Regions from separate parts of the Roseivivax sp. THAF30 genome, predicted to be linked through region 3. Evidence: riboswitches for the same ligand, from Rfam matches in the RefSeq annotation. Region 3 holds a riboswitch; each other region holds the start of a gene.
What was found. A riboswitch is a leader RNA that binds a small molecule or an ion and turns the genes downstream of it on or off. The one in region 3 is predicted to bind cobalamin.
Positions count from the first base shown of each region.

Region 1: linked by a shared signal. The riboswitch ahead of FIU91_RS06880 (hypothetical protein) and the one ahead of bluB (5,6-dimethylbenzimidazole synthase) in region 3 are both predicted to bind cobalamin.
Region 2: linked by a shared signal. The riboswitch ahead of FIU91_RS06415 (copper chaperone PCu(A)C) and the one ahead of bluB (5,6-dimethylbenzimidazole synthase) in region 3 are both predicted to bind cobalamin.
Region 4: linked by a shared signal. The riboswitch ahead of FIU91_RS08385 (DUF1636 domain-containing protein) and the one ahead of bluB (5,6-dimethylbenzimidazole synthase) in region 3 are both predicted to bind cobalamin.

Region 1 is NZ_CP045389.1:1,414,566-1,418,771, forward strand. It holds gene FIU91_RS06865 (substrate-binding domain-containing protein) at 1-36, shown strand, start outside; gene FIU91_RS06870 (ABC transporter permease) at 190-1,254, shown strand; gene FIU91_RS06875 (ATP-binding cassette domain-containing protein) at 1,316-2,089, shown strand; cobalamin riboswitch at 2,186-2,398, shown strand; gene FIU91_RS06880 (hypothetical protein) at 2,521-2,823, shown strand; gene FIU91_RS06885 (ABC transporter ATP-binding protein) at 2,820-3,617, shown strand; gene FIU91_RS06890 (ABC transporter substrate-binding protein) at 3,623-4,206, shown strand, end outside.
Region 2 is NZ_CP045389.1:1,308,250-1,312,455, forward strand. It holds gene FIU91_RS06400 (GAF domain-containing sensor histidine kinase) at 43-1,308, opposite strand; gene FIU91_RS06405 (hypothetical protein) at 1,467-1,667, opposite strand; gene FIU91_RS06410 (cold-shock protein) at 1,793-1,999, opposite strand; cobalamin riboswitch at 2,181-2,375, shown strand; gene FIU91_RS06415 (copper chaperone PCu(A)C) at 2,414-2,902, shown strand; gene FIU91_RS06420 (AI-2E family transporter) at 3,070-4,101, opposite strand.
Region 3 is NZ_CP045389.1:3,518,318-3,522,523, reverse strand. It holds gene FIU91_RS17045 (1-acyl-sn-glycerol-3-phosphate acyltransferase) at 1-243, shown strand, start outside; gene FIU91_RS17040 (pyridoxamine 5'-phosphate oxidase family protein) at 230-832, shown strand; gene FIU91_RS17035 (lysozyme inhibitor LprI family protein) at 910-1,527, shown strand; gene bluB (5,6-dimethylbenzimidazole synthase) at 1,524-2,204, opposite strand; cobalamin riboswitch at 2,253-2,429, opposite strand; gene lpdA (dihydrolipoyl dehydrogenase) at 2,484-3,872, opposite strand; gene FIU91_RS17020 (MAPEG family protein) at 3,907-4,206, opposite strand, start outside.
Region 4 is NZ_CP045389.1:1,728,050-1,732,255, forward strand. It holds gene cobN (cobaltochelatase subunit CobN) at 1-1,171, opposite strand, end outside; gene cobW (cobalamin biosynthesis protein CobW) at 1,177-2,229, opposite strand; gene FIU91_RS08385 (DUF1636 domain-containing protein) at 2,231-2,563, opposite strand; cobalamin riboswitch at 2,696-2,910, opposite strand; gene cobO (cob(I)yrinic acid a,c-diamide adenosyltransferase) at 2,999-3,607, shown strand; gene FIU91_RS08395 (cobyric acid synthase) at 3,926-4,206, shown strand, end outside.

The sequences.
Region 1 (4,206 bases), 1.7 Mb from region 3:
TCGGTCGAGGAAGGCCTGGAGCTCTGCTGGGGCTGACCAGCTATCGCCGGTGGCCCGGATGCGTCCGGGCCCCGGCCTACCCCATGCCGACATGAGGTATGAGACCATGACGGGGGCGCGTGTCGCCCGGGCCCCCGCACACGCAACGGCGTATCCTGCCCGATGCGCCCTCCGAGGGAGGAAGAGCACATGGCCGGATCGGAATATGAAAGCTCGCTGAAGGACGCCTCGCAGGACGTCGCCAAGTTCGACGACGACGGCAAGGGCGTTGTCGGCAAGATCCAGCACGCGCTGCATGTCACGCCGGCGCTTGTCCCGCTGATCGTGCTCGTCACCGCAATCGTGATTTTCGGCCTCGTCCTCGGTGAGCGGTTCTTTTCGCCGAGCACCCTGACGCTGATCCTGCAGCAGGTGCAGATCGTCGGTGTTCTGGCCGCGGCGCAATCGCTGATCATCCTGACCGCGGGCATCGATCTCTCGGTCGGCGCGATAGCGGTCCTGAGCTCGGTCATCATGGGCCAGTTCACGTTCCGATACGGGATACCGCCCGCGATCTCCATCGCGCTCGGGCTTGCCATCGGCACGGGCATCGGCGCGATCTCGGGCTGGCTCGTCAGCCGCGTGAAGCTGCCGCCGTTCATCGTCACGCTCGGCATGTGGCAGATCGTGCTGGCGGCGAACTATCTGTATTCGCAGAACGAGACGATCCGGAGCCAGGATTTGCGCGAAGAGGCTCCGATCCTGCAGCTCATGGGCACGACAATCGAGTGGGGCGGAGCGCGGTTCACGCTCGGCGTTGTTACGATGATCCTTCTCGTTGTGATCCTGGCCTATTGTCTGCGCTCGACAGCATGGGGCCGCCACGTCTACGCGGTCGGCGACGATCCCGACGCGGCCTCGCTCGCGGGCGTCGACCGGCACAAGACCTTGATGAGCGTCTATATGCTCGCGGGGTTCATCTGCGGGATCGCGGGCTGGGTGATGATCGGCCGTTTCGGCTCGGTCTCGCCCTCGGCATCGACGGGCACGATCGGCAACATCCAATCCATCACCGCGGTGGTGATCGGGGGGATATCGCTCTTTGGCGGGCGCGGCTCGATCTACGGGGCCTTCTTCGGCGCGCTGATCGTGGGCGTCTTCGAGCTTGGCCTGCGGATGGCCGGAGCCAACGCGCAATGGACTTACCTTCTCATCGGGGCACTCATCATCGGCGCGGTCGCTGTCGACCAGTGGATCCGGAAGGTGACGACATGAGCAAGCGCCCAACCACGCTCTTGCACGCATCAATGCTGCCCTCGGCCCGAAAGGTGACGACATGACCGAACCCATGCTCAAGGCACGCAACCTCGTGAAGCGCTTCGGCAAGGTCGTTGCCATCGATCATTGCGACTTCGACCTTTACCCTGGCGAAATCCTTGCGGTGATCGGCGACAACGGGGCCGGAAAGTCGACTCTGGTGAAGGCCGTCTCGGGTGCCGTGGTGCCCGATTCCGGCGAGATCTGGCTCGATGGCAAGAAGGTGCTCTTCCATTCGCCCATCGAAGCGCGCGCGCACGGGATCGAAACCGTCTACCAGACCCTTGCCATGTCGCCTGCGCTGTCGATCGCGGACAACATGTTCATGGGCCGGGAGATCCGCAGGCCCGGCTTTCGCGGCAAATGGCTGCGCCAGCTCGACAAGCCGAAGATGGAGCAGATCGCCCGCGAGAAGCTGAACGATCTTGGCCTGATGACGATCCAGAACATCAACCAGGCGGTCGAGACGCTGTCCGGCGGTCAGCGGCAGGGCGTGGCCGTGGCCCGCGCCGCCGCCTTCGGCTCGAAGGTCATCATCCTCGACGAGCCCACCGCGGCGCTTGGCGTGAAGGAAAGCCGCAAGGTGCTCGAGCTGATCCTCGACGTGCGAAGCCGGGGCATTCCGATCATCCTGATCTCGCACAACATGCCGCATGTCTTCGAACTGGCGGACCGGATTCACGTCCATCGTCTTGGCAAGCGGCTCTGCGTGATCGATCCCAAGGAACATTCGATGTCCGACGCTGTGGCCTACATGACCGGCGCGAAGGTGCCGGAGGGCGTGGCGGCCTGACAGCCGGGCAGGGCGCAGAGCCGACCGCTTCCTTGACTTGAGGCTGCGCTTGGTCCCGGGTGATCCCGCCGCGTCTTGACCCGAACGAGGGAGTGTGAGCACGTGGCCGTCGATGGTTCTCGATGGCCTTCGGGCCAAGGGATGAGAAAGGGAACACGGTGCGGCACCACTCGCCAAATCCGTGACTGCCCCCGCAACTGTGAGCGGAGAGCGCGTTCGATGTCGCCACTGGGCCACCACGGGCCCGGGAAGGTTCGAACAAGCAATGACCCGCGAGTCAGGAGACCTGCCATCTCCGGAGCGCATCAGCGTTTCGCAGCCACCTTCAACCCGGGCGGGGCGTCTCGGGACGGAGTGCCAGAGATGGACCTGACAGGGACGATTACATCGCCGGTATCCCGATTGCCCTGCCGCTTTGCGCGGAGGGCGCGATGTTTCTCGAATACACGATTTCACAACTCGACATAGGACCCATGCCGCCTGACCGAGCGGACGAGATGGGACATCTCGGTTTCCTGCAATGGCTGGGCGCCTTGCCGGGCGAGCGCAGCTTCGCACAAGAGGCCGAGCGGGCGTTGGTGCTGTCCCTGCCGGCGGCCGGATATTCGCCTGCGCTTGCAGTGTTTTGCGATCTCGTCTCGCGCGCTGTGGCCGCGTCACCGGCACCGCTGACATTGCGGCTGCCGCAGGCGACGCGGCGCGGCGGAGCGCGTGCCCGACGGGTGACGCCTTGACTGCTCAAGCGGCCGCGGGCCTCGAACTCGAAGGCGTGTCCTGGACGCTGAAGAAAGGCACGAGTCCGATCCTGATGGAGACGACCTTGGCGCTGAAGCCGGGGCGCGTCCTGGGCATCGTCGGCCCGAACGGCGCCGGTAAAACGACGCTCCTGCGCCTGCTCTATCGCTATTATCGACCGACGAGCGGACATGTCTGGCTCGATGGCGAGGACATCTGGCGCATGTCCGCGCGGAACGTGGCGCGGAAGGTCGCGGCAGTGCTTCAGGAACAGCCGACGGACTTCGCGCTCACGGTGCGCGAAATCGTGGCTCTGGGACGCACGCCGCACCGCTCCGGCTTCGGCGGTTTTGGCGGTGCGCGCGATGCAGAGATCGTCGAGGGCGCGCTCGACCGCCTCGCGCTGCGCGGGTTTGCCGACCGTCATCTCGGCACCTTGTCGGGCGGAGAGCGTCAGCGGGTCATGGTGGCTCGCGCGCTGGCACAGGAGCCGGGCCTTCTGATCCTCGACGAGCCGACGAATCATCTCGATATCCGCCACCAGCTCGAAGTGCTTCGGCTGATCCGCGACCTGCCGCTCACCATCGTCACGTCGCTGCACGATCTCAACATGGCCGCGGGCGTCTGCGATGACGTGCTGCTCCTCAAATCGGGCCGCACCCTCGGGTTCGGCCCGCCCCACACAGTGCTCTGCGAAGCATCTGTCTCTCGCGCATTCGACGTCGACGCGCGCCGCGATCATTTGAGCCTGAGCGCAACGGACCACCTCACCTTTCACCTGCAAGAAGAATGACCGATATGATAAAGTCCCTCACTTTCGGGGCCGGCGCCCTGATGCTCGGCGCTGGCATGGCGAGTGCTGAAACCACCGTGAAAAGTTGCGACCGCACGGTCACCTTCGACGCGCCGCCTCAGCGGGCGGTCGCGAACGACGTGAACCTGACCGAAATGATGCTCGTGCTCGGTCTGGCTGATCGCATGGTCGGCTATACCGGCATTTCCGGCTGGAAGACGCTCGACGAGGACATGCGCGCGGGCGTCGAGGAACTGCCGGAACTCTCCGCGAAATACCCCTCCAAAGAGGTGCTGGTTGGCGCCGACGCGGATTTCTTTTTCGCGGGTTGGAATTACGGCATGAAGGTCGGCGGCGAAGTGACGCCCGACACGCTCGAGCCTTTCGGGATCAAGGTCTACGAATTATCCGAATCCTGCGCGCATATCATGAAGACGGAAAAGGCGAGCATCGAGGACATGTATGATGACCTCGTGAACCTCGGTCGGATCTTCCAGGTCGAAGAGCGGGCGACGGAGCTGGTCGAAGGGTATCGGGCGGAACTGGCCCAGTTCAGCGAAGGGCTTGGGGAGGGGGAGCCGCCGCGCGT
Region 2 (4,206 bases), 1.6 Mb from region 3:
ACCATCTTGCGGCAACAGGCGGACAGTCTTCTTTAACGGGCTCTAGGCCGTCAAGCCACAGCGCCAGCCAGGGAGCACGAGTTCGACCCATGAGCTAGTCTCGTTGCGGCCGCGTTGCAGTCGACCACCGTGGAGCTCGGTGATCTTTCGCGCCAAGGGCAGGCCCAGGCCGAGGCCACTGGTCGTGCGTGTCTTCAGGTCCTGGTAGATCGCGAAAGGCCGGTCCGATCGGTTGACCTGTTCCTCCGACGGCCCGTCGCCTTCATCGGAACAGACAATGCGAAGCGTCCGATTCTCACCTTTCGTCGAAAATAGCTCTATATCGCCCTTTCCGTGCGTCACGGCGTTCGTCACGAGTGACGAGAGGGCGACAAGCAGCTGCTCTCCGTCCCCCTTGATCGTCCGGATCTCGTCTGAACATTGCGCGCGGACATTGCGATGCGACGCCGTGACCATCGGGCTGATCGGAGACACGACGGCATCGAGAAGATCCCGGCACTGAATGGTCTCTTCCGTGAGCATGAGTTCACCACTCTGAAGATCGGTGAAACGCATGACATGCTCGATCAGCCTCTGCAGATGCTCGCCGGAGGCTATGACGGCGGAGATTGCCCGGTCGGACAAGTCCGCGCGCTTCTTTGGATCGATCCCGAGCTCGTCCTTGACGCCCGCACGCAGGAGCCGGGCATTTCCGAGCAGCACGGTCAGCGGCGTGCGGAACTCGTGGCCGATCAAGTTCAAGAATTCCTGCTGCGCGTCGCCGGCGATTTGCTTGCGGTTCGCGGTTTGACCGCCCGAGCGCTGCTGGTGCTGCGCCTCGAGATACTGGACGACCTCGGCTGCGAGGTTCTGGAGCGCGCTGATCTTCTCGTCCGACGGCGCTTCGTGGGGCGCGACGTCCAAGGCGCAGACGCTGCCAACACGAAACCCCGATCGCAGCACGATCGGCGCTCCGACATAGAACCTGACATTCGGCGCCTGCAGGACGGCTGGGTGGGTGCTGAACTCGGCATGTTCGAGCGTATCGGGCAGGATCAGCGGCCGGTCCGACATGATCGCCCGCGAGCAGATCGAGTAGTCGCGCGGAGTCATTTCCAAGTCGATCCCGGTCTGGCCGAGAAACCATTGGTGGTCGGCGTCGACGACTGAGATCAAAGCGGCTGGCGTGCCGAACATTTCGGCGGCACGCTCGGCTATGTCTTGCAAAAGGGGATCGCCTCGCCGCTCGGAATCGACCACTTCACGCACTTCGCGGAGACGTGCGTGCTCGTTCGATGCAAATGGGAAAGAGATGGCTGAGCGCGTCATCGGAAACTCCTCAAACGTGTGTGCTCAGCGGCAAAAACGCGAGAATGCCTTCGCGAGTTCCTGGACATCCATCGAGTAAAGAGCAGACGTGCCGCATCTGGTCAGACGTTTCGAAGGCCGCGTTTCCTATCCCCGCGATGCGGGCTCCGGCTGCGCGATCAGTCCTTGCCCTTGGCGGCAGTGCGCTTGGCCGGCTTCTTCAGATCGGCGTCACGCTGCAACCTTGCAGCGCGCAAGCGCTCGGTCTTCGCGGTGCGAGCGCTGGTTTCGCGGTCAATGATCTCGGTCGCGATGGCGGTGGTCTGTTCTGCGCGCGTCTCGGATTTCGAGGGCCCCGGAACGGATTTCTTCGAACTCATGCGAGTGCCTTCACGGATCGAGTGTGCCGCCACAGGCGGTTCGAGAGCCGGTGCGCGACGGGACCGCGCTCCGGCAAGATTAGTGCACCGCGACACGCATCAAAGCGCGTGCCGCGTGCGTTCGATCACGCGAGTTCGAGATTCGTCGCGGATTCGCGACCGTCGCGGCCGCTTTCGATCTCGAAGGTCACCTTCTGGTTGTCCTTGAGCTCGGACAGGCCCGAACGCTCGACCGCAGAGATGTGGACGAACACGTCCTTGCCGCCGGATTCCGGCTCGATGAAGCCGAAGCCTTTGGTGGAATTGAACCATTTTACGGTGCCAGTGGCCATACCGTTGTCTCCTTGTGTGTGCTGTCCGCTGGATGCGACAGCTTTGGCCGTGCCAGTTTCGATCTTCAACTGAGGCCGGCAAAGCGGAGACAGAGGGTCGAGCAAAATACGCAAGCCTGCGAGATATGACGACCCGCGCGGAGAATTACAATGACATCCGCGATTTATCTTCGCCTGCGCCGATTGCGTTCGAGGCGCGGCCTGCTACGGTGAGTTTGTCCGAGAAGATTAGGGAAGTCGGTGAGACGCCGACGCTGCCCCCGCAACTGTAAGCGGCATGTCGATCTCCGTAATGCCACTGACCGACAGGTTGGGAAGGTGGGGGTCGGATCGTCCACCGCGAGCCAGGAAACCTGTCAGCGGACATGACTTGAGCCAACCACCGGGGCGGAGGGCCCCGAACAGGAGATCACTATGTTCCACCGTGCAATTACCGCGGCCGCGATATCGGCCGCATTCATCATGCCTGCCGCCGCGCACCATGATGGCGATATCTTCGAAGCGAACGGTATCGTGGTCAGCCATGCCCATACCGTCGAAGTGAGCGCCTCCGCCCATTCGATGGATGTCTTCATGACCATCGAGAACACCACCGACACCGCTGTCACGCTGACCGGCGCGTCGGTCGATTTCGCAGATAGCGGCATCTTCCAGGCACCTTCCGTGAGCGACAGCGGCACCATGTCCGTCCGCGAGGTCAGCGCGCTCGAGATCGCGCCGGGCCAGGTGCTGACCATGCAGCCGAGCGGCGTTCACGTCGTCTTCCATAACGTGCAGGAAGCCTTCGAAGGCGGAGACCACTTCCACGCGCACCTGACATTCGACGGTCTTGGCGAGATGGAAATCGAGGTCGAGGTGGAGCATGGCGATCACGACCATGACCACGACGAAGAAACGAGCTGATCGAATTCCGGTCAGCGGACCTTTCTGAAATGAATACGGCCCGGCGATGTCTCGCCGGGCCTGTTTTCTTCGGGCACATGTTGCCGCAGTGCCGAACGGTGGATGGGAACAGGGCTTACGGGGCCGGCCGGAACACCCGAAGACTGGCGAAACGTCCCACCTGCTCGTCAGACCCGCCCACTGGCTGACAGAAGGATCGCCACGGGGCGTGTCAGCTTGATCTCTGCCAGAACCATCACGAGGCTCGCTGTCATCGGAACGGCGAGAAGGGCGCCTGCCAGGCCCCAGAGCGTGCTCCAGAAGGCAAGCGCCAAGAGAACGACGAAGGGACTGAGATTGAACGCGCGTCCCATCATGCGCGGCTCAAGATACGCGCCGATGAACATCTGCGCGGTGGTCAGGGAAATCAGGACGACGCCGGACATCCACAGAGAGCCGAATTGCGCGAGGCTCAGGAGGACCGGAAACACCACGCCGACGATCGATCCGAAATACGGGATGTAATTCAGGAAAGCGATCAGCACCGCCCAGAAGAGCGCGAACTCGATGCCGAGCACCAGCATGATCGCGTAGGAAATCCCGCCGAGAAGGACGTTCAGAACCGTCTTCACGAAGAGGTATTCCCCGACGCGTTCGTTGATCCGGCTCAGAAGCGACAGGGCACGCTCCCCGGTCGTCTCGCCGCCCATCGCGATGACGACCTTCTTCGCCATCGTGCCGCGCTCGGCCATGATGAAGCTCGCGTAGAGAACGACCAGGAACAGGGCGACCCCGAAATCCTGCAACGACAGAAGGGCCGGTGTCACCCAGCTTCCCATATCGATGCGGTCCAGCGTGGCGCTTCTGAGATTTTCCCAGGTCGGCTCGTTCTCGATTCGCAGAAGCCCGGCGAACTGGGTCGCGATCGCGTCGAGATTCGTTTCGTAGCGGGGTAGGGCGGCTGCCACTTGCGCGAGGTTATTGATCACCAGCACGAAGAGAAGGATCACCGCGCAGGTGAAAAGGAGCAGGATGATCGCCCTCAGCGCCCAGTTGGGAAAACGCCCAAGGACCGGCAACTGCCCCATGCTCGCCGCGGCGGTCAACAGAACGTACACCGCGATGATCGCGGAAAGCACCGGCAGGAGAACCGGCTTGCCGATCCAGAGAACCCAGCCGATCATCAATGTCAGTGCCAGACCATAGGTCAGAGTTCTCATGTCGACGTCCGGGTTACGCATGCAATGGCGGCCTTTTCCCGGATGACATGCGGTCGTGTCAATTGGATGGGGCGCCGGGTCGAGGCGAATGTCGCCCCGGCGCTG
Region 3 (4,206 bases):
AAGATCGGCACCTCGGTCCTTTTCGACCAGCTCGGGCAAGATTGCGTGCCGGTCGCGACGAATGCCGGCGTGACCTGGCAGCGCAAGGGTATCTACCGCAGACCCGGCAAGGCCGTCGTCGAGTTTCTGCCGCGCATCCCGGCAGGCACCAGCCGGGAGGGCTTTCTCAAGCGCCTCGAAACCGAGGTCGAGGCGGCATCGGACACACTTCTCGAAGAGGCCGGGTTTCATGCAAAAATTTGAAAGCGAGGCGGCGCTTGACGCGCTCTACGACGCACCGGTGCCCGCATCGCTGACGAAGGTCGCCACCCGGATCGGTCCGAGACATCGCGAATGGATCGAGGCGTCGCGCTTCTGCATCCTGTCGACGGTCGGTCCGGAGGGCGTTGACGGCAGCCCACGCGGTGACGATGGCCCCGTCGTGATGGTGGCGGATGAGCGCACGATCCTGATGCCCGATTGGCAGGGCAACAATCGCCTCGATTCCTTGCGGAATATCGTGCGCGATCCGCGCGTCGCGCTGATGTTCATGATTCCCGGTCACAAGAGCGTCGTGCGCGTCAACGGCACGGCGTTCGTGACCGACGACACCGATGCGTGCGCCCGGTTCGAGCAGCGCGGCCGTTACCCGAAAAGCGTCATCGTCATCGAGGTCATGGAGCTTTACGCGCAATGTGCGAAAGCCATCATGCGCTCGGGGCTCTGGGACCGCGACGATGCGGAGGGCGTGCCCACGACTGGCCAGCTTATCGAGGAAGGCTCGGCCGGATCGCATGGCGGACCGGACTATGATGCGGGCTACGCCGAGCGCGCCAAGGATCGTATGTGGTGATGCGCCGCCTCGAATGATGATTAGTGACGACCTGTCCGGGCGGTATCATCCCGTTATCGGTCAAAAGGAGGTCCGCCATGCGACTCGTTCATTCCCTCATCGCAATCCTCGGGATTTCCGCGCCTGCGCTGGCACAGGACGGTCCGTCCTTCGAGTGTGCCAACGCGGGGAGCGAGGCGGAAACACTCATCTGCTCGGATGCCGATCTTGCGCGGCTCGACCGCAGGCTCGCGGATCGTTTCGGCGCGGCTCTTTCTGTCGTGCAGGGCCTCGATGCCGGAGCGGCGTATGCGGAGGCGGAGCTGCGGGCAACGCAGCGCGGCTGGATTTCGGGTCGTGACGACTGCTGGAAAGCCGAAGACCTGCGCGCCTGCGTCAGCGATGCGTATCTGCGCCGTGAGGGCGAACTGGTCGCGACCTGGCGACTCGAGGAACCAGCGGAGACCGTGTTCTGGACCTGTGGCGGCACTCCTGCGAACGAGGTCGTGACGCTGTTCTTCGACACCGAACTTCCGAGCGTGAGGTTCGAGCGCCGCGACACGATCGACGCCGGAACGCTCAGCCGCACCGCCTCCGGCGCGCGATATGACGGCTCTTTCGGGCGGTTCATCTGGATCAAGGGCGACGAGGCCACATATCGCGAGCCCGACCCCGACGGGACCGAATACACTTGCACGGTAGCCGCGCGCCGCTAACCCTGCCAGCACTCCTCCATGATCGCGGCGTCGAGGCTTTCGGCCCGTGCCCATCCTCGCGCTTCAAGTTCTGGCCCGTCGAACATGTCCGACACGTGGCCGAGACACAGATAGGCGACGATCTCCACATTCTCGGGCAGGGCGAACAGGGCCGAGAGCTCTGCCTTGTCGTAGATACTGACCCAGCCCATGCCGACACCTTCTGCCCGGGCGGCAAGCCAGAGGTTCTGCACCGCGCAGACGGTCGAATAGAGATCCATCTCGGGGTTCTGGGTCTTGCCCAGCACGACCTGACCTCCGCGGCGCCGGTCGCAGGTGACGACGATATTCAGCGGCGCTTTTTCAATTCCTTCGAGCTTGAGCCGCGCATAGTCCGATTGCCGCGCCTCGGGAAACATCGCGCAAGCTGCGTCGTTGGCGCGGTCGAAGATCGCTTTGACGTCGACCTTGCGCGCGGGGTCGCGAACGAGAATGAAATTCCACGGCTGCGACAGTCCGACCGACGGGGCGCGATGCGCCGCCTCGAGGATGCGGCGCAGGAGGGACGGCTCGATCGGGTCCGGCAGGAATTCGTTCCGGACATCACGCCGGTGGGCGATGACATCGTGGAGAGCCTGACGCTCGGTGTCGGTGAAAACGCGCGCTGGCTTCGGCGCGCAAGTGGACGATGGCGGCACGGCTGGCCTCCCTTGCAAAACGCTGCGCCGCCTCGCCGTCCTTACGCGGGGCGCGGGTTTTGTGCAGGCCGGTCTTCTGGCTTCGGATCGTCCGGGTCGCGGCGCCTTCCCGGATCGCTCCAGTGGCATTGCCGTCCCGTCCCCGTCACAGCGGCGGGCCCGCGCCGGAGCTGCCCCGGCTTCCCGATTCTCCCCATGCGGGGCACCTGCACAAGCCAGATGTGACAAAGCCCGCCCCTGTCGGCAAGGGCGGGCTTCGGTTCCGGGCTGACGAGCCGATCACATGTGGATCGGGCCGTCTCCGCAGGCCAGGGCAGCCTCGCGCACCGCTTCGGAATAGGTCGGGTGGGCGTGGCAGGTCAGGGCCAAATCCTCCGCCGCCGCTCCAAACTCCATCGCTACGCAGATCTCGTGGATGAGATCGCCCGCCATCGGGCCGATGATATGTGCCCCAAGGATGCGGTCGGTGTCCTTGTCGGCGAGGATCTTCACGAAGCCGTCCGCGGCGAAATTGGCCTTCGCCCGGCCGTTACCCATGAAGGAAAACTTGCCAACCTTGTAGGAGTGCCCCGCATCCTTCAGCTCTTCTTCGGTCTTGCCGACAGCGGCGACCTCTGGATGGGTATAGATGACGCTCGGGATCACGTCGTAGTTCACGTGGCCCGCCTTGCCGGCAATCGCCTCGGCGGCGGCCATGCCCTCATCCTCGGCCTTGTGAGCGAGCATTGGGCCTTCGGTCGCATCGCCGATTGCGTAAATGCCGTCGACGTTGGTCTTCCAATGCCCGTCGGTCTTCACGAATCCGCGCTCGGTGATCTCGACCCCGAGTTCCTTTAGGCCGAGACCCTCGGTCACCGGCTTGCGGCCCGTGGAGACGAGAACGACATCGGCGTCCAGCACCTCTTCGCTGTCGTCCTTCTTGAGCGTGTAGGAGACCTTCGCCTTGGTCTTCATCGTCTCGACGCCCGAGACGGCCGCACCCAGCACGAAGGTCAGCCCCTGTTTCTGCAGGATCTTCTGGAAGTTCTTGGAAACCTCGCCGTCCATCGTCGGGGTGATCTTGTCGAGATATTCGACCACCGTAACCTCGGTGCCGAGGCGCGCATAAACCGAGCCCATCTCGAGACCGATCACGCCCGCGCCGATCACCACCATCTTCTTGGGAATCTTCGGCAGCGACAATGCGCCGGTAGACGAGACGACGATCTTCTCGTCGATCTCGACACCCTTCAGCGTGGCGACGTCCGAGCCGGTGGCGATGATGATATTCTTCGCCTCGTGCACCTCGTCGCCGACCTTGACCTTGCCCTTCTCGGGGATAGAGCCCCAGCCCTTGAGCCAGTCGATCTTGTTCTTCTTGAACAGGAACTCGATGCCCTTGGTGTTGGTCTCGATCGTCTCGCCCTTGTAGGTCTGCATCTGGTCCCAGTCGACCGAGGGGGATTTGCCCTTGAGGCCCATCTTGGCGAAGTTGTGCTCGGCCTCGTGCAGCTGGTGCGTGGCGTGCAGGAGCGCCTTGGAGGGGATGCAGCCCACGTTGAGGCAGGTGCCGCCCAGCGTCTCGCGCCCTTCGACGCAGGCCGTCTTGAGACCGAGCTGCGAGGCGCGGATCGCGGCCACGTAGCCGCCGGGGCCGGAGCCGATCACGATGACATCGTAGGAAGCCATTTCCCTTGTCCTTTCTTTTCTGTCGGAGCGCCGATCAGGAGATCAGCGCGTAAATCAGCATGAGAACCGTGGCGAGCCAGCCCGCCGCCCATATGAGGGAGCGGCCCGGACGCCAACCGAAGTAATAGGCCGGCACGTAGAGGATGCGCGCCAGCAGGTAGATCACGGCGAAGGCCGCGGTGAAGACATCGCCCTTGTCGGCATAGGTGACGACGACGACCGCGATGGTGAAGAGGATGAGCCCCTCGAAATGATTTCCGAGCGCCCGCTGGAGCCGGGCGGTCCCGGTCGAGAGCTCGCGCGAGGGCTCGCGGTCGCGGGCGGACATCGTGTA
Region 4 (4,206 bases), 1.8 Mb from region 3:
TCGACAGGACGAGCGCCACGCGGCGATCGGCTGGCGGCGTCGCGGACAGCCGATACCAGGCCGCCACGCGCGCGCAGACCGCATCGACACGTCCGTCATGCGCCTGGTGGCGCAGCCGCGTGAATTGCAGATCCGGGTCGCGCGGCTCGGGCTCCTTGAACGAGACAACGCCGCCGAACAGCCGGCCATCCACCTCCGGCAGAACGACATGCATCGCCAGATCGGCCGGCGAAAGACCGCGCTCGGCTTCTTCCCAGGCTGCGCGGTCCGAGGTGGCGAGCGCGACCTGGAAGACCGGAACACCGGCCGCATCGAGCGGAGAGGCCCCGCCATCGCCCTTGCCCGAAAAGGCCGTCGCGTTGACGATGGCGGCAGGCGCAAGATGTCTCACTTGCCGTGCCATCCATTCTGCCGCGCCGGGCGCCTTCAGCGATGGCGCGAAAAGCCCCATGACGCGGAAGCCGCGCGCGCGCAGCCCGGCGAACATTGCCTCGATCGGTGCCAGATCGGCGGAGACCAGGAAGGACCGGTAGAAGACCACCAGCGCGAGCGGTGCATCCGGGGCGCTTGCCGCTTCCGGCCAAGGGGCGAGAACCGGGCAGGCGACGCCGTCTTCGGGAGTCCATCCGCCGACGCTCGGCAAGGCCTTCGACCCCTTTACCGGCCCCGCATAAAGGCCCGCTGCAAGTGCGAGTTGTTGCAAGGCCGCCTGCGCCGCGACCGCCCCGCCGGTATCGCAGAAATGCGACAGCCGTCGCAGCGTGGAGACCGGTATGGTCGAGACCGCGTCGAGCCGCGCATCGGGCCGCCCGTCCGCGGGCAGAACCGCGAGCGCGATGCCTTTCTCGCGCGCCAGCGCCTCGATCTGTTGCAAACCGTATGGCCAGTAGGATTGCCCGCCGATGAGACGGATCAGGATGCCTTTCGCGCCCTCCAGCGTCTGTTCGATATAGGTATCGACCGAGAGCGGATGCCGGAGTGCCGCGATATTGGCCAGGCGCAGAGACGGAATCCGTCCCTCGCGTCCGCCGCCCCGCTGCCATCCCGCCGCGAAGGCCCCGAGATCCGAATCCGAGAAGGACAGCACCACCAGATCGGCCGGGCTTTGGGCCAGGTCCGTCGGCGTGTCGGTCTCTTCGAGCCCGTGGCTTTCGCGGAAGACGACATGCATGGCGCTTACGCGGTCTCCTCGGCGGCGGTCAGCACGCGGGTGATGGCGGCGGCGTCGATATCGTCATGCTCTGCGATGACCACGAGCCGTCCCGCGCGCGCCTCGTCCGGGCCCCAGGGCCGGTCGAACTGGTGGCGCACGCGCGCGCCCACGGCCTGCACGAGAAGCCGCATCGGCTTGCCGGCGACGCTGGCATAGCCCTTCACGCGCAGGATGTTCTGTTCGCGGGCGAGCCGCTCGATCCGCGCGGCAAGATCGGCGGGCGAGGCAAGCTCGGGGATGTCGATGACGACGCTCTCGAAATCCTCGTGATCGTGCTCGGGCACCCCGTCGTGATGCGACGGGCGGGCGTCGATATCGTCTTCCGCGGCGGCGCCGATCCCGAGGATGATGCGCGGATCGACGTGGCCTTCAGCGACCTCGACCACCGGCAGCGGGCGCGGCGCTTCGGCGGCGATCACCGCGCGAGCCTTCTCGACGCCATCCTTGCCGGCAAGGTCCGGCTTGGTCAGCAGCACGATATCGGCGCAGGAGATCTGGTCCTCGAAGACTTCCGAGAGCGGCGTTTCGTGGTCGATGCTCTCATCGGCACGGCGCTGCGCGTCCACGGCCTCGACATCCGGCGCAAAGCGGCCCGCCGCGACCGCCTCGGCATCGGCGAGCGCGACAACGCCGTCCACGGTGATCTTGGACCGGATATCGGGCCAGTCGAAGGCCTTCAGAAGCGGCTTCGGCAAGGCCAGGCCGGAGGTCTCGATCAGGATATGCTCGGGCCGCGGGTCGAGCGCCAGAAGCGCCTCGATGGTCGGGATGAAATCATCCGCCACGGTACAGCAGATGCAGCCGTTCGCCAGCTCGACCACGTTCTCGGCGGGGCAATCGGGAATGGCGCAGCCCTTCAGGATCTCGCCGTCGACGCCCACATCGCCGAACTCGTTGACCACGACCGCGAGGCGCTTGCCGCCGGGGTTCTTCATCAGCTCGGAGATCAGCGTCGTCTTGCCCGATCCCAGGAAGCCGGTGACGATGGTGACGGGAAGTTTCTCGAGATCGGCCATGTCAGTCCTCCATCGGTGGCACGCGGGCCACGCAGTTCTTTTTGAAATGATCGGGCCGTTCCCGCCAGGGAATAAGCCCGTCTTGCGTCGCGTGATACTTCGCGGCGCCCTCGCGCAGAAGGTCCGGATGCGACGCTTCGTGCAGATTTCCGTAAATGTAGGTCCAGCGCCCGCGCCCGCGCAGGGCAACAGTGCAGCCGCCATCGCAGTTCTGCAGGCAGTCTACCGCGCGAAGCGTGACGCCGTCAGGCATCGTTCCGTCAAGCGCGGCGAAAAGCGCGGCGCCGGGACGTGTGCCGTCCTCGGCGACGTCGAGCCCGCGGCGGCAGGTCATGCAGACGAGAAGCTCGGCTGGTTGGGGAGAGGCGGGGTCGGACAAGCGGGTCCCTCGGGGTCGGAGGACGAGGGCAGGGGTGGCAGGGGCGTCGGTATCGCGCCCGAAGCCACCGGAACACCCCGTCCGGTTGCGTGGTCTCTCGCCCAAGGCAGGTCTCCCGGCTGCCGGATCCGAGGCCTTGCCTCGCGGGCGCCCTGCCTTCCCGGTCCCTGAGGGCCAGTGGCGTTCGGGCGACCTCTCCGGGTCACGGTCGCGGGGGCGGCTGCGGCATGACCCCTCGGGGCGCCCGCATTCCCTTTTCACCTCGGGGTCGACCCCAAGGCACCTTGTGCGCCCATCCTTGTTGCGCTGCACGCCCGGCCTGTCAAGCGATGCGATTGACTGCACGAGGGCAGGGTGCCAGTCATGCGCCATTCGCGACAGGAGCCGGACATGGACGAGATCACTGCCCGCCACAATGAGAAGATGAAGCGGATCAAGGCCGCCCGCGACGAGATGATGAAGACCAAGACCGAGCAGAAGGGTCTGGTCATCGTCCATACCGGCAAAGGCAAGGGCAAAAGCTCCTCCGCCTTCGGCATGATCATGCGCTGTATCGCCCACGGTATGCCGAGTGCCGTCGTGCAGTTCATCAAGGGCAATTGGGAAACCGGGGAGCGCACCTTCCTGCGTGAGCGCTTCTCCGAGGAATGCCGCTTTTTCGTTTCGGGCGAAGGCTTCACATGGGAGACGCAGGATCGCGAGCGTGACGTCGCCGCCGCCCAGCATGGCTGGCGTATCGCGAAAGAGCAGATCCTCGATCCCGAAATCGAGTTCGTGCTTCTCGACGAGATCAACATCGCGCTGCGCTACGATTACCTCGATATCGACGAGGTGGTGGATTTCCTGCTGACCGAAAAGCCCCACATGACGCATGTCTGCCTCACCGGGCGTAACGCCAAGCCCGAACTCATCGAGGCGGCGGACCTCGTGACAGAATTCGAGCTTCTGAAACATCCCTTCCGCGAAGGCGTGAAAGCGCAGAAAGGCGTCGAGTTTTGAGTGTGCCCGCGCCTCCGTCCGCTCGAAGCGCTGAGGAGGATCGCGCCGGGGGGCCAGCCCCCCGGACCCCCCGCGGTATTTTTACCAACCCAAAGACACGAAGCCTTAACGCTTATTCGGGCACTCTTCGCTGGCGGTACAGGGAGCGGTCCCGATGACCGCCCAAGCCAAAGACGCCGCGCTCTGTCCGTCTGACGTGGGGCCGGGCGCGGCGTTGCGGTCCGGTGCGCGGCGCTTCTGTTTTTGGGTTGGCCCAAATACCGACTTTGCACCCGTGGGGCCGGGCGCGCGCATGGGCATGAGCGCCTGGAGGCGCATATGAGCCGGGCGCTGATGATCCAGGGCACGGGCTCCAACGTGGGCAAATCGGTTCTTGTCGCCGGGCTTTGCCGCGCCGCGGTGAAACGCGGGCTGTCGGTTGCGCCGTTCAAGCCGCAGAACATGTCCAATAATGCCGCCGTGACCGCGGATGGCGGGGAAATCGGCCGCGCGCAGGCATTGCAGGCCCGAGCGGCGGGTCTTGCGCTCCATACCGATATGAACCCCGTGCTCCTGAAACCCGAATCCGAGACGGGCGCGCAAGTTGTCGTGCAGGGCCG